Regions from separate parts of the Faecalibacterium sp. AM43-5AT genome, predicted to be linked through region 2. Evidence: predicted binding sites of a transcription regulator. Region 2 holds the regulator's gene; the other holds the start of a gene.
The links. The regulator HrcA, encoded in region 2, represses chaperone genes, less so after heat shock. The targets are predictions, from matches to a motif close to TGTTAGCACTCNNNNNNNNNGAGTGCTAACA.
Positions count from the first base shown of each region.

Region 1: the regulator HrcA is predicted to act here: its motif matches at 2,645-2,675, upstream of htpG (molecular chaperone HtpG).

Region 1 is NZ_QVGZ01000007.1:11,500-18,944, reverse strand. It holds gene DW937_RS09405 (5-bromo-4-chloroindolyl phosphate hydrolysis family protein) at 1-492, opposite strand, end outside; gene htpG (molecular chaperone HtpG) at 651-2,579, opposite strand; gene DW937_RS09395 (alpha/beta hydrolase) at 2,782-3,561, shown strand; gene DW937_RS09390 (hypothetical protein) at 3,676-4,116, shown strand; gene DW937_RS09385 (HD domain-containing protein) at 4,152-4,682, shown strand; gene DW937_RS09380 (GNAT family N-acetyltransferase) at 4,762-5,280, opposite strand; gene DW937_RS09375 (alpha/beta hydrolase) at 5,487-6,554, shown strand; gene DW937_RS09370 (alpha/beta hydrolase) at 6,576-7,445, shown strand, end outside.
Region 2 is NZ_QVGZ01000003.1:148,710-156,154, forward strand. It holds gene DW937_RS05915 (NAD(P)/FAD-dependent oxidoreductase) at 1-774, opposite strand, end outside; gene DW937_RS05920 (aminoacetone oxidase family FAD-binding enzyme) at 953-2,254, opposite strand; gene DW937_RS05925 (stage V sporulation T C-terminal domain-containing protein) at 2,482-3,024, shown strand; gene hrcA (heat-inducible transcriptional repressor HrcA) at 3,212-4,285, shown strand; gene DW937_RS05935 (nucleotide exchange factor GrpE) at 4,282-4,911, shown strand; gene dnaK (molecular chaperone DnaK) at 5,013-6,842, shown strand; gene dnaJ (molecular chaperone DnaJ) at 7,001-7,445, shown strand, end outside.

The DNA.
Region 1 (7,445 bases), on a different contig from region 2:
GTCGCGGTCGCCTGCGATCTTGTCCAACAGGCGTTCCAGCTTGCGGGTACGATCCATGCGCAGGCCGGTCCACAGTGCGCCGGCTCCGCCAATGGTCGTGGCCAATGCAGGGAGCAGATCGTCGAAGTCCGGAAAGTCGAACAGGCAGTCGATCAGTTCCTCCGCACCGGTAAACAGGAAGATAGCACCCAGAATGGTGCAGATCACGGCAATGGTCTTGTGCCAGTTTTGAGCGTCCTTCTGCTCTTTGGTGGGAACATCGTGGCCGTAGGCTGGCTCGTTTTCCTGCTGGGGGGCCGTCTGCGCAGATGCGGGGCCGAGGTCGGAACGATAGTCTGCCTGCGCCTGTGCAGCAGCCTTTTCCTCTTTTTCGGCGTTTTTATCGATGCTTTTTAAGATGAACAGCAGCACGCCCAGCGGTGCCGACATGGCAAACACAATAAAGATGGCAATGGTGGGAATGTGGGCAAAATAATGTTTTTTGGGCTGCATGAGCAAAAACCTCTCAATTTATCCTGACTGTCCGGCAAAAGAACAGAAAAAGACCGCGTTCCACTCTATTATAGCGGAGCACGGCCTTTTTGTTAAGGGGGAAATATTGATGTGCGTGGAAGCAGCAGGGGAGTAAGTATGCTGCCTGCCGGAAAAAGTTACTTCATCAGGCTGCAGACGGCCTCGGCGTAGGCGGCGGGATCATCCACCGGCAGGCCTTCGATCAGCTGAGCCTGTGCGTACAGCAGAGCACTGTACTTCTTGAGCTTGTCGGTGTCACCGGCTTCCTGTGCGGCCTTGAGCACGGCGAACACGGGGTGGTTGACATTCAGTTCCAGAACCTTATCGCTCTTTACGCCTTCGCTGCCGGGCTGCTTGGACAGCACCTTTTCCATCTCAATGGACAGCGGGCCGTCAGCACTCAGGCACACGGGGTGATCCTTCAGGCGGGTAGAGACCTTGACCTCTTTCACCTTGCCGTCCAGAGCGTCCTTCATGGCATCGAACAGGTTCTTGTTCTCAGCGGTAGCGTCCTCGGCGGCCTTCTTCTCTTCCTCGGTCTCAAGGCCCAGATCACCGCTGTTGACATTCTTGAACTCCACAGTGCCGTCCTTGCCTTCGGCATCCTTGCGGGGATAGGTGCGCAGGATCTGCAGGCAGAACTCATCCACATCCTCGGTCAGCAGCAGGACGTCATAGCCCTTATCCATGACCAGCTCAGCGGCGGGCAGCTTTGCCAGACGGTCGGTAGAATCACCGGCAGCAAAGTAGATATACTTCTGCTCAGCGGGCATCTTGTCCACATACTCCTGCAGAGTGACCATCTTCTGCTCCTTGGCAGACCAGAACAGCAGCAGGTCGCGCAGCAGCTCGGCGTGCATGCCGTAGTCGGAGTAAGCACCGAACTTGATCTGACGGCCGAACTCTTTCCAGAATTCCTCGTACTTCTCGCGGTCATTGGCCAGCATGGCGTGCAGCTCGTTCTTGATCTTTTTTTCCAGAGCGTTGTGGATCAGCTTGAGCTGGTTGTCCTTCTGCAGCATCTCGCGGCTGATGTTCAGGCTCAGATCCTGACTGTCCACAATGCCCTTGACGAAGCTGAAGTAATCGGGCAGCAGGTCGGCGCACTTCTCCATAATGAGCACGCCGGATGCGTACAGGGCCAGACCCTTTTCATAATCCTTGGTGTAGAAGTCGTAGGGACGGTGGCTGGGCACGAACAGCAGGGCATTATAATTTGCAGTGCCCTCGGTGCGGCTGACGATGACGCGGGCGGGGTCGGTATAATCGCCAAACTTTTCCTTATAGAAGTTCGCGTACTCCTCGTCGGTCACTTCGCTCTTCTGCTTTTTCCAGATGGGCACCATGCTGTTCAGGGTTTCCAGCTCGGTGTAAGTCTCCCATTCGGGCTTATAGTCCTCCGGCTTAGGATCGGGTTCCGGCTTCTGGCGCTCGTGCTGGCGCTCCATCTGGATGGGATAGCGCACATAGTCGCTGTACTTCTTCACGATGGCCACGATGCCGTACTCATCGAGGAAGTTGTCGTAGTGGTCCGTCTCAGTATCCGGCTTGATGTGCAGGATGATCTGGGTGCCTGCGGTGTCCTTCTGGGCGGGGGTCATTTCGTAGCCGTCCACACCGGAGGACTCCCACTGCCATGCTTCATCCGAGCCATAAGCCTTGGAAATGACGGTGACTTTATCGGCTACCATGAAGGAAGAGTAGAAGCCGACACCAAACTGGCCGATGATATCGATGTTCTCGTCCTTGTTATCCTTCTTGAAATCCAGAGAACCGGAGTGAGCAATGGTGCCCAGATTCTGCTCAAGTTCCTCTTTGGTCATGCCGACACCGTTATCCTCAATGGTCAGGATGCGGTTCTCCCGATCGCGGGTGATGAGGATGCGGAAATCGCCCTTGTTCATGCCCACAGAAGGATCGGTCAGGCTCTTATAATAGAGCTTATCGATGGCATCCGATGCGTTGGAGATCAGCTCGCGCAGGAAAATTTCCTTATTGGTGTAGATGGAGTTGATCATCATATCCATCAGCTTTTTGCTTTCAGCCTGAAATTCTTTCTTAGCCATAATGCAAAACCTCTTTTTATCTGTATTCGGCACCAAGCACTCGGAGTAGGATATTACTTTTGAATGCTTAGCACTCGTAACTTTCGAGTGCTAATATACACCGACAAAAAGCAAAAATCAAGGGCTTTCATAAAAAGTTTAAAAAATGGTTCGTTTTGTGCTATAATGAACCGCAAAGGATGCTGTAAAAGGAGGAAATATCATGCAGCTGAAACAGCTGGAACTGGCCGGCGGTGGGACGCTGACCGTTTATCTGCGTGATTGCTGTGAGCGGATGCCGAATGTGCTTGACCGGCCATTGGTGCTGGTGGTGCCCGGCGGCGGCTATACCCATGTGAGTGCCCGTGAGGGCGACCCGGTGGCGCTGCAGTTTGCGGCGGCGGGGTACCACACCGCTGTGCTGGACTACGCCATCTGCGAAAAGGCAAAGGACTACATGCCGCTGCGCCAGCTGGCCGAGGCTATCGGTCTTGTGCGGCAGCACGCGGCCCAGTGGCATATCCTGCCGGAAAAAATTGCCGTGTGCGGCTTTTCAGCGGGCGGCCACCTGGCCCTTTCCGGTGCTGTGCTGGACATTCCCGGCGAAGCGGCCCAGCCCCGGCCCAATGCGGTCATTCTGGGCTATCCGGTGGTCACGGCAGGGCAGTATGCCCACCGCGGCAGCTTTGTGCAGCTGGCGGGCAGCGCCGACCCGGCGGCACAGCAGGTGTTCGGGCTGGAGGATAAGATCACGCCGCAGATGCCGCCGGTGTTCGTATGGACCACCATGGAGGATGCCGCCGTTCCGGTGGAGAACACCCTGATGCTGGTGAACGCTCTGCACCGGGCGGGTGTGCCCTGCGAGGCGCATCTGTTTGAAAAGGGGGTGCACGGTACCAGCATCAGCACGGCAGAGGTGGACCAGCCCAGCCGCCACCGGCATCACTGGGTGGAACTGGCAGTGGAATGGCTGGGAGACACTTTTGCCTTTTCCGTCTGTTAAGTCTGGATATATTTGAACGAACCTACAAAAAATTCACAATTAAACTGTTGACTTGCATAAGCCTTTGACGTATACTGGTCAGCAGGGACAAACTGAAGGAAGAAGGAAATACCTATGGTTATGGACCCGACTCTGCCGCGCATCTCTGTGCGCGACCTGATGATGCAGGCTTTTCTCACCGGATGGGAGCTTTCGGACAAGACGGTCTCGCAGGACGAATACCTGCAAAGCTCTATTCAGGTGATCGAAATGCTGCAGGTGGAACCGGAAAACCTTTATGCCGAAGAAGGCCTTGGCCTGCCGGACGGCGAAGAGGTGGATCATCTGGACGACTGGCTGCGTGCCGACGGCCAGTGGCTGTACTACGGTGTAGAGGAAGAAAATTTCTTCCTGATCCAGTGGTACCCGGACGAAGCCGCCGCAAAGGCAAAACTGGCCCAGCTGGAAGAACTGGGCGACGGCAAGCAGTATCTGGTAGATTTTTCCCTCAAGCGGGAGAACCCTTCCAGTGCAGAGAACTTCGGTAATTCCAATCCGGTCCAGCTCCGCTCCTGAAAACATCACCTTAAAGCGAAAGGAAATTTTGCAGCATGCAGCTTTCTGAGATCGAGCGCGAACAGCTTTATGCCATCGTAGAAAAATATGATCATCACCCGGATGTGCAGCGGATGCGGGAGTACATCCAGCACGGCTCTGTCACCACCTACCAGCATTGCAAGAATGTGGCGCTGGTGAGCTTCTGGCTCAACCGCCGTCTGCATCTGCACGCTGACGAGACCTCGCTGGCAGTGGGTGCCCTGCTGCATGATTTTTATCTGTACGACTGGCACACCACCGGTACCTTTCACGGCCTGCGCCGCCTGTTTGAGATGCACGGCTTCTCCCATCCGGGTTATGCCTGCGTCAATGCAAAGCGGGTGTTCAGCATTACCACAAAGGAACAGAGCATCATTGCAAGCCACATGTGGCCGCTGACCTTCCGTCATGTGCCCACCTGCCGCGAAGCAGTCATCGTCTGTCTGGCCGATAAGTACTGCGCTGTGGTAGAAAGCATGTTCCAGCGTTCCCGCGCCGGTGCCGTGGTGGACGGCAGCGTGGACATCGACGGCGAAGAGTGGTAAGCCTGTTTTTACCTTTATCGTTTTATCAATGGACAAAAAAGAACTCCGCACCTCACAGGGCGCGGAGTTCTTTTGTATCTTACAGCTTTTTATAGCCTTCCGGTTCATTGGCAGCAGCGCGGTATTCCATTAAGAATGTGTCCAGCCAGCGGCCGTGACAGTCGCGGGCAATGCGTTCCCGGCGGCCCACTAAGCGAAAGCCGCATTTTGTGTGCAGGGCGCGGCTGGCAGCGTTGTCCTGCAGCACGGTGGACTGCAGTGTCCAGTAGCCGGCCTTTTCTGCCTGATGGCATAGCTCGGTCAGCAGGTGATAGCCAAGGCCATGGCCCCGGAACTGCTCACCCACGTAAATACTCACCTCGGCAACGCCGCGGTAGCACCAGCGCGGGTCCACCCGGCGCAACGCCGTCCACCCGGCAATCACGCCGTCGGCCAGCAGTACCAGTCGGCATTCTTTTGCGTGGGAAGCATCCCACGCAGAATACGGCGGACAAGTGGTCTGAAAAGTGGCATGTTCTGTAGCAATGCCCTCTAAATAGATTCTGGAAACAGCGCTCCAGTCTTCCGGCTCCATGGGCCGGATCTCGATTTTGCTCATATTTCGATCCCGGCAGAAAGTGCATAGCTTTCCGCGCCCTCAACTCTCAAAAAATATCCGGCTCCAGTATAGCAGAATTTGCGGTGCGGTACAAGCGCCGTACTGCACAGAAATTTCTTTGACAAGCGGAAGGTTTGTGATACAATAAATCATAACAAAGAAAAGCACGGCAGGATACGCCGCTGCAGAATGGAGGATGTCCCAAAATGAAGTGGATCAGAACGGTGGTGTGCGCGCTGGGAATGCTGGCGTGCGTATCGCTTTCGGCATTTGCTGCAGAGTACGGCGAGCCGAACATCACAACAAAGACGACCATGAAAGAGCTGCGGGAGAACCCCAGCATCAAAGGCTCCGGCTACTATACCTACTGCAACGAATGGATCGAGGGCAGCACGCAGTACGATGATACGCCCATTGAGGGCTATGTAAGCTACGCGGCTGCCGAGGATGCCGCCGAAGGCATGAACCTTGTGATCGAAAACTACAACAGGGGCGTACAGATCACATGGCAGGTGTATACCCCGGAAGAAATTGCGGAAAATTCTTCTCTGGGCATGGTGCAGCTGTATTATTTCCCGGCTAAAACAGCCAACGCAAAGTACGCCATCGTGGTGCCCGGCAACGGCGGCAACACCACCGCAGAGCTGAACGAGGGCGCATCCATTGCCAACCAGCTGCACGAGCTGGGCTATGCGGCTTTTGTGCTGCGGTACCGCTCTTTCCTGAATGCATCCGACAATGCGCCACTGTACGATATTGCCAATGCCGTAAAGTACCTGACCGAAAATGCAGATCAGTTTGGCGTTCAGCGCGAAAACTATGCGCTGATGGGCTTTTCTTCCGGCGGACACATCGTGGGCCTGATCGGCTCGGACAACGAAAAGTTCGGCTATAAGGCATTTGGCCTCCCACAGCCTGCAGCGCTGCTGCTGGGTTACCCCATCAACGATTTCTTTGAGGTGAAGCCGCTGTATCAGCTGGCCATTGACCCGCTGGTGCTTGGCTGGCGTTACTACTGGACCGATATTTCGGATGTGGTGAACGAAAACTTTACCCCTACCTATTTCTTCTACGGCAAAAATGATCTTTATATGCAGCGCATGTGCTACTCCCAGCAGGGGCCGCTGCTGGAGCGCAAGCTCCGGGAGAGCGGGGCTGTTTATGAGTGCCATGTGTACGAGAACGCACCCCACGCCATTGGCCCGGGCCGCCACACCGATGCGGACGGCTGGATCCGGCAGGCAACGGCATTCTGGGAAAAACAGTGCAAATAAAGAGATAAACGGGGGATTGCTGTGAGAAAACGATTGCGCACGGTGCTGTTTGGTATTGGCCTGATGATCCTGCTGGCACAGCCGGCGTTTGCGGAGGAGCTTGGTCAGGCCAACATCACACCGCGCACCAAAATGGCAGAGATCCGCTCCAACCCCAGCATTGTGGGTGCGGGCATCTACACCTACTCGCTGGAGCAGGACCGTGTGCTGGACCGGATGTACTGGGACGCGCAGCCGCTGAGCCGCCTTTCCAATCACTGGACGGCACAGGATGCGGCGGATGGACTGAACTATCTGATCCGCACCTATAACGCTGGGCAGCGGGTGACCTTCCCGCTTTATACGGCGGAGGAGATCGCGCAGGATACCAGCCGGGACGGTGTGGAACTGTATTATCTGCCGGCAGAAGGGGCGCAGGCGAACCAGAAATATGCGCTGGTGATCGGCGGTAATGCGATCGTGGTCAGTGCGGAGATCCGCGAGGGCATTTCCACTGCATGGAACCTGCACGAAATGGGCTACCCGGTGTTCGTGCTGCGCTACCGCATCGGCATGAAGGCTTCCAACAATGCGCCGCTGCAGGATGTGGTCCGCGCGGTGCAATACATCACGGAACATGCTGGACAGTTTGGCGTGCAGGCGGAGGATTATGCCATTGTAAGCTATTCCTCAGGCGGGCAGATCGCCGGACTGTTCGGCACCGACGCGGTGGGCTACAAAAATTACGGCCTGCCAAAGCCCGGTGCCATGCTGCTGGGCTACCCGGTAAACACCTTTCTGGAGTTCAAACCGGTCTATAATATCCTGCTGGACCCCGGTGTGTGCAAGCAGCGGTATTATAAAATGACATTGTCGGATTACATCACGCCGAATTACCCGCCTACCTATCAC
Region 2 (7,445 bases):
GTGGACGGTGGGGGCCACCAGAACGCCCTTGCCGTTTTCGTTGGGGCACTGGAAGATGACGTGGTGCACACGGCTGCCCTCGGATTTATCCAGCAGGTAGTATTCGCCCCGGGTGGGCTGGATGGTAAATTCGTGGGGTGCGGCCATATCGTGCACGGCCTGCGCCGAGACACCCGCCGCATTGATGATATAGCGCGTTTCCACAATTCCGGAGGGGGTGGTCAGTGCCCAGCCGCCGGCGGTCTTTTCGATGTGGGTCACAGGGCAGCTGCGGTGCAGCTCCACGCCGTTGCGCACAGCCACTTCTGCCATTGCCAGCGCAAACTCCCACGGGCTGACGATGGCGGCGCTGGGCGCATACAGCGCGCCAACGACAGTGGGGGCCAGATTCGGTTCCATGGCAAGCGTTTCCTCTGCGGAAAGCAGCCGGATGCCCGGCACGCCGTTGGCGATGCCGTTCTCATACAGTTTCTGCAGGTGGGGCAGCTCTTCCGGGCTGAGGGCCAGCACCAGACTGCCGCACTGCAGGTACGGCACATCCAGCCGGGCGCAGATCTCCTTGGCCAGTGCGGACCCCTCCACGTTGAGCCGCGCCATCCGGGTGCCCGGTTCGGGGTCGTAGCCAGCGTGCAGAATGGCACTGTTGGCCTTGGTGGTGCAGTCTGCCACGTCATTTTCAGCCTCGAAAATGGCGGTCTGCAGCGGGTAATGGGACAGCTCATAGGCTGCTGCCGCACCAATGACACCGCAGCCGATAATTGCTACATCCAGCATAAAAACCTCCTGATCGCTCCGTTTGCCGAATAAAAGAAAAAGAGCAGGACAAACAAAAGGGCCTTTCGACTCTCCCCTTGCTTGTTCTGCTCGATTCTCTGAACAAACTTTTATTGTCTTTATGATAATGCGATCTGCACAAGATGTCAAGCATTTGTTGAAAATTTAAAGCTCATTTTTACCTGTGCGGCTTTTTTCTGCTCTTTACGGGCGCGGAGGCTTTTGGCAGAGCACGGCCTGCTGCAGCATGGCCTGCAGCGCTGCGCCCGGCCACAAGGCCGGAGCCGAACGCCCAGTGCAGGTTAAAACCGCCGCAGCTGCCTGCGCAGTCCAGCGTTTCGCCCACAAAGTAAAGGCCCGGACAGCCCTTGAACTGGAAGTGCTGATCCACCTCCCGCAGGGCCAGCCCGCCGCCGGTGGTCTGGGCCTGCTTCCAGCTGCAGGGGGTCAGCCCTTCAAAGCGCCAGTGCTTGGCGGTGTGGGCCAGCTTCTGCCACTGTCCGGCGGTGAGCACGGCAGGCGCGTCGCTGTCCTGCAGCCCGGCGGCAGACCACACAGTACGGCCCAGCTTCTGGTTCAGCAGGCCCAGCCAGAAGTCAACGGCGCTGCCCCCTGCCGTCTGGGCGGCGTGGGCCGCAAACAGGCTGGCAAGTGCGGTTTCGTCCACTGCCGGGAAGAGGTCCAGCTCCACAGCAGGAGCCTTGGGGCCGCGGCCCGGGGCCAGCAGGCCGGACAGCTGCATGATGCAGATGCCGGAAAGGCCGTAATCGGTGAACTGTACCTCGCCGTTCTCGCAGGCAAGCACACGGGCACCGTCCAGCAGGGATGCTGCTGCCTTGGCACGGATGCCAGCCAGCGCTTTGCGGGGCTTTGCGCACTGCAGGGCGGTCAGGCAGGGGTACAGCGGCTCCACCCTGCCGCCGCACTGGGCGGCAAACCGGGTGCCAAAGCCGTCGGTGCCGAACTGCGGCCCTGCCTCGCCGCCCATGGCGCAGATGACGGCATCGGCGCGCAGCGTTTCGGCAGAGCCCTCTGCCGTATCGAACTGCACGGCGTAGCCGCTGCGGCTCTGGCTCAGGGTGCGCACGGTGCAGCCGGTGCGCAGCTGCACATGGTGCTGCGCAAGGTGGTGCTCCAGCAGGGCCAGCACGTCCGCCGCCTGATTGGAGTACGGATACACCCGGCCCGCCTCGTCGGTGCGGGTGTAAAGCCCCAGCGCACGGAACCAGCGCAGCGGGTCGGCGGTATTTACGGCATCCAGCAGCGGACGAAGTGCTGCCGGGTCGGCAGTGAAATACAGCTCCGGTGCAATGCCGGTGTTATCCAGATTGCAGCGGCCATTGCCGGTGGCAAGCAGCTTTTTGCCCGGCTTCGGGTTGCGCTCCAGCACAATGACCTGTGCAGCGGGGGCACTTTGTGCCGCCGCCAGCGCGGCTGCAAGACCGGCGGCACCGCCGCCCAGAATGAGGATGTTCGGCATCCGGACACCTGCCTTTCTCAGCAGAATTTTAGGATCTGTCTTCATAAGCGGGGTGCTGTGCTTATGAAAACGGCTTTTTGTATCATTGTAGCAGAACCCTGCCGGAAACGCAACGAAGAGACAGCTTTCCGTGCAGGTCTTTTTGCGCGGGGGCAGCAGGTATAAATGGCCCGGCCTGACAGATACTAGTGCTGCAGGCATTTTTAAGGAAACGGAGGAGCAAAAACATGAAAGCAACAGGAATCGTGCGCCGCATCGACGAGCTGGGCCGGGTGGTGATCCCCAAGGAGATCCGCCGCACCCAGCGCATCCGCCGCGGCGACCCGCTGGAGATCTTCACCACAGGCGACGGCGAGGTGATCTTTAAAAAGTATTCGCCCATTGGCGAGATGAACGCAGTAGCGGCCCAGTATACCGAGGTGCTCAGCAAAAGCTTTGCGCTGACCGCACTGGTGGCCGACCGCGACCGCATCCTGACGGTGAGCGGCTCCGGCCGACGGGAACTGGCCGACCGCAGCATCAGCCAGCCGCTGGAAAAGCTGATAGACGGCCGCAGGCTGTACCAGAGCGAGGGCATTGCCGAAAAGTGCATCCTGCCCTGCGAGGGCTCGCCCCGAGCAGTACTGTGCGCCGCACCCATCATTGCGGCGGGCGATGTGACCGGCGTGGTGGCCCTGCTGACCGAAGACCGCACGGCCACGCCGGATGCCGCCCAGCTCAAGGCCGTGAATGTGGCAGCGGCATTTCTGGCAAGGCAGATGGAAGAGTAAAGAACATGCCAGAGCGCTTTCCTTATAATAAGGAGGGCGCTTTCTTCGTTTATGACAGAATTATGAATCTTTTAAAACATTTTTCCAAGGGGCTTGACAGCACCGGAAAATTGGCTATAATGGTCTTAGCACTCAGGAACAAGGAGTGCTAAACAAACAAAGCGAACGCAAAAAGGAGGCAGGCGCTATGACGATGGATGCACGCAAGCAGCGAGTCTTGCAGGCGATCGTGGCGCTGTATGGTCTCGAAGGCGAGCCCGTTGGCAGCAGCGTGCTGGCAAACTACTTTGACATGGCAGTTTCCAGCGCAACGCTTCGCAATGAGATGGCGGCGCTGACAAAGCTGGGCCTGCTGGAGCAGCCCCACACCAGCGCGGGCCGTGTGCCCAGTGCCAAGGGCTACCGTTACTACCTTGATAATCTGCTGACCGACGATCAGCCGCTGGATCGTGTGAGCCGCGCCCGTGTGGATGCGGTGTTCGCAAGCCTCGACCATGAGCCGGAAAAGCTGGCCGCAGGTGCCGCCAAGGCGCTGGCCGCCATCAGCGGCTGCACCGCCGCCATCAGCACCCCATGTGCCGAAGACCTGTGCATCGCCCACTATGAAGTGGTTCAGGTGGGCCGCAGCGCAGCGGCTGTGCTGGCCGTTACCACGGCCGGTTACGTTCGTACCCGTGTGGCACGGGTGCGCACCGGTCTTTCCCGCGAGAATGCGGCAGCACTTGCCGCACTGCTCAACCGCAACCTTACCTTTGTAGCGCCGGTGGATCTTTCCACCCGGCTGCTGGCAGAGCTGTGCAGCCAGATCGACCCGGAGCTGGTGCCCGTTATCAGTGCAGCGGCTGCCATCCTGCAGGATTCCGTCAAGCCCCATGTATTTCTGGGCGGCGAGCAGTATCTGCTGGACTGGCCCCAGCTGGACGGCAAGGTGGGCGACATCCTCACACTGCTGAATGACGAGGAGCAGGCCGCTGGCCTGATCGCACCTCCGGCGGAACGCAGTGAGAGCGTGCTGCTGGGCGAGGATCTGGAACCGCAGATCCCGGGCCTGTGCATCGTGAGCGACCGGTATCTGGTGGGCGGAGGCCTGTGGGGTTCCATTGCATTGATCGGCCCCACCCGGATGCCCTTCCAGAAACTGATGCCGCTGCTGCATTACTTTGCAGATCAGCTGGGCGAGGGCATGAGCGGCAAACGAAAAGACACCCCGCAGGCTGCCGTACCGCGGCGGACTGTGATCTATAAGGAGGATCTGGAATGAGCGAAGAAGCAAAAAAGACGGCTCCGGCTCAGGAAGCGGAGCAGCCCGAAACGGCTCCCGAGGAAAAGGCCCAGCAGGCAGCACCCGAACAGGAACCTGCTGCTGAAGCTGCCGACCCGAAGGATGACAAGAAGAAGGATGGCGGCTGGTTCAACAAGAAGGCCCGTGAGCTGGAAGCCGTAAAGGCAAAGCTGGATGCTGCCGAAGCCAACGCTGCACAGGCCAAAGACCAGCTGCTGCGCATGGCAGCGGAGTACGAGAACTACCGCAAGCGCTCCACCCGCGAAGCCGACCAGAAGTTCAACGATGGCATTTCCTTTGCGGTGAACCAGATCATTCCCATTCTGGACACGCTGGAGATGGCAGCAAATGCCCCCACCACCGACGAGAACTACAAAAAGGGCGTGACCATGACGCTGGACAAGGCCGCCAAGGCGCTGGATGCCCTCCATGTGGAGGAGATCGAAGCGCTGGGCAAGCCCTTTGACCCCAACTTCATGAACGCAGTGCAGCAGATCCCCGCCCCGGATGGACAGGAGAGCGGCACCGTCATCACGGTCTACCAGAAGGGCTACAAGCTGGGCGATAAGATCGTCCGCCATGCGACCGTTGTAGTGGCCGAATAACAAAGCAGAAACCCGAAAGGGTTTTGAATATAACATCCGCTTACAAACATTTGAGCATCACATAAACAATAAGATTTGTTCTTTCGAGAGGAGTTTTCATTATGAGTAAGATCATTGGTATCGACCTTGGTACTACCAACAGCTGCGTGGCTGTCATGGAGGGCGGCGAGCCCGTTGTTATCGCAAACTCTGAGGGTGCACGCACCACCCCGTCTGTGGTGGGCTTCACCAAGACCGGCGACCGTCTGGTGGGTCAGGTGGCAAAGCGTCAGGCCATCACCAACCCTGAGAACACCGTTGCTTCCATCAAGCGCTTCATGGGCACCGACCACAAGGTGACCCTGAACGGCAAGGAGTACACTCCCCAGCAGGTCAGCGCTATGATCCTGCAGAAGCTGAAGGCTGATGCCGAGGCTTATCTGGGCGAGCCTGTTACCGAGGCCGTCATTACCGTTCCTGCATACTTCAACGACAGCCAGCGTCAGGCTACCAAGGACGCAGGCACCATTGCAGGCCTGAACGTCAAGCGTATCATCAACGAGCCTACTGCCGCTTCTCTGGCATACGGCATCGATAAGGAAGAAGACCAGAAGATCATGGTCTACGATCTGGGCGGCGGCACCTTCGATGTCTCTATCATCGAGATGGGCGACGGCGTTACCGAAGTTCTGGCCACCAACGGTGATACCCATCTGGGCGGCGATGACTTCGATGAGCGCATCATCAACTGGATGGCAGATGCCTTCCAGACCGAGAACGGCATCGACCTGCGCAAGGACAAGATGGCTGCGCAGCGTCTGAAGGAAGCTGCCGAGAAGGCAAAGATCGAGCTGTCCAGCGCAATGAGCAGCCAGATCAACCTGCCCTTCATCACTGCCGATGCTACCGGCCCCAAGCACTTGGATATGACCCTGACCCGCGCAAAGTTCAACGAGCTGACCGCTGATCTGGTCGATCGCACCATGGGCCCCGTCCGCAAGGCTCTGCAGGATGCAGGCCTGCGTCCCTCTGACCTGAAGAAGGTCCTGATGGTCGGTGGTTCCACCCGTATCCCCGCTGTCTACGATGCAGTCAAGAAGGAACTGAACTGCGAGCCCTTCAAGGGCATCAACCCCGATGAGTGCGTGGCTGTGGGCGCTGCCATTCAGGGCGGCGTGCTGCAGGGCGATGTGAAGGGTCTGCTGCTGCTGGATGTCACCCCGCTGAGCCTGGGCATTGAAACTCTGGGCGGCGTGTGCACCAAGATCATCGACCGCAACACCACCATCCCCACCCACAAGAGTCAGGTGTTCTCCACCGCTGCAGACAACCAGCCCTCTGTTGAGGTCAACGTTCTGCAGGGCGAGCGTGAGTTCGCCCGCGACAACAAGAGCCTGGGTGTCTTCCATCTGGACGGCATTGCTCCGGCTCCCCGTGGTGTGCCTCAGATCGAAGTGACCTTCGATATCGATGCAAACGGCATCGTGAAGGTCAGCGCAAAGGATCTGGGCACCGGCAAGGAGCAGAACATCACCATCACCGCTTCCACCAACATGTCCAAGGAGGACATCGACAAGGCTGTGAAGGAAGCTGAGCAGTTTGCTGCCGACGATAAGAAGAAGCGTGAAGAGGTCGATATCCGCAACGGTGCCGACCAGATGGTGTTCCAGACCGAGAAGATGCTGAAGGAGAACGGCGACAAGCTGCCCGCCGACGTGAAGAGCGAGGCCGAGAGCAAACTGGCCGACCTGAAGACCGCTGTTCAGTCCGGCAACGTGGACGACATCAAGGCAAAGCAGGAAGCTCTGAGCCAGGTGTTCGAGAAGATGTATCAGGCAGCCGCTGCCGCACAGCAGGCCGCCGGTGCACAGCCCGGCCCCGATGCAGGTGCAAACAACCAGCAGAAGCCGGGTGATGACGGCGTTGTGGATGCCGACTTCAAGGAAGTCTGATAAAAAACACAGCAGTGTGTGCCCGGCCAAACCGGCGGACGCACGCGTGGAATAGCAAAAGCCGCTCCGGTTTTGCCGGAGCGGCTCTTGCTGGTTATAGAGCGAGGAACCAACCGGGGCGTTTCCCGGATCAAACGTTCCCGGAGAGGTGAGTGGATATGGCACAGGAAAAGCGTGATTACTACGAAGTGCTGGGGGTATCCAAGACTGCGACCGATGCCGAGATCAAAAAGGCATACCGCAAGCTTGCAATGAAATACCACCCGGACTATAACCCCGGCGATAAGGATGCCGAGGAAAAGTTCAAGGAAGTAAACGAAGCAAACGAGGTGCTTTCGGACCCGAAGAAGCGCCAGCTGTACGATCAGTACGGCTTTGCAGGTGTTGACCCTGCCTATGCAGCACAGAACGGCGGCGGCCCCGGTGCGGGCGGCTTTGGCGGTTTTGGCGGCGACGGCGTGGATCTGGGTGACATTTTCGGCGATATCTTTGGCGGCGGCTTCGGTGGCTTTGGCGGTTCGTCCCGTCGGGCCAATCCCAACGCCCCACGCAAGGGTCAGGACATCCGTGTGCGCATCACCCTGAGCTTTGACGAGGCCGTGC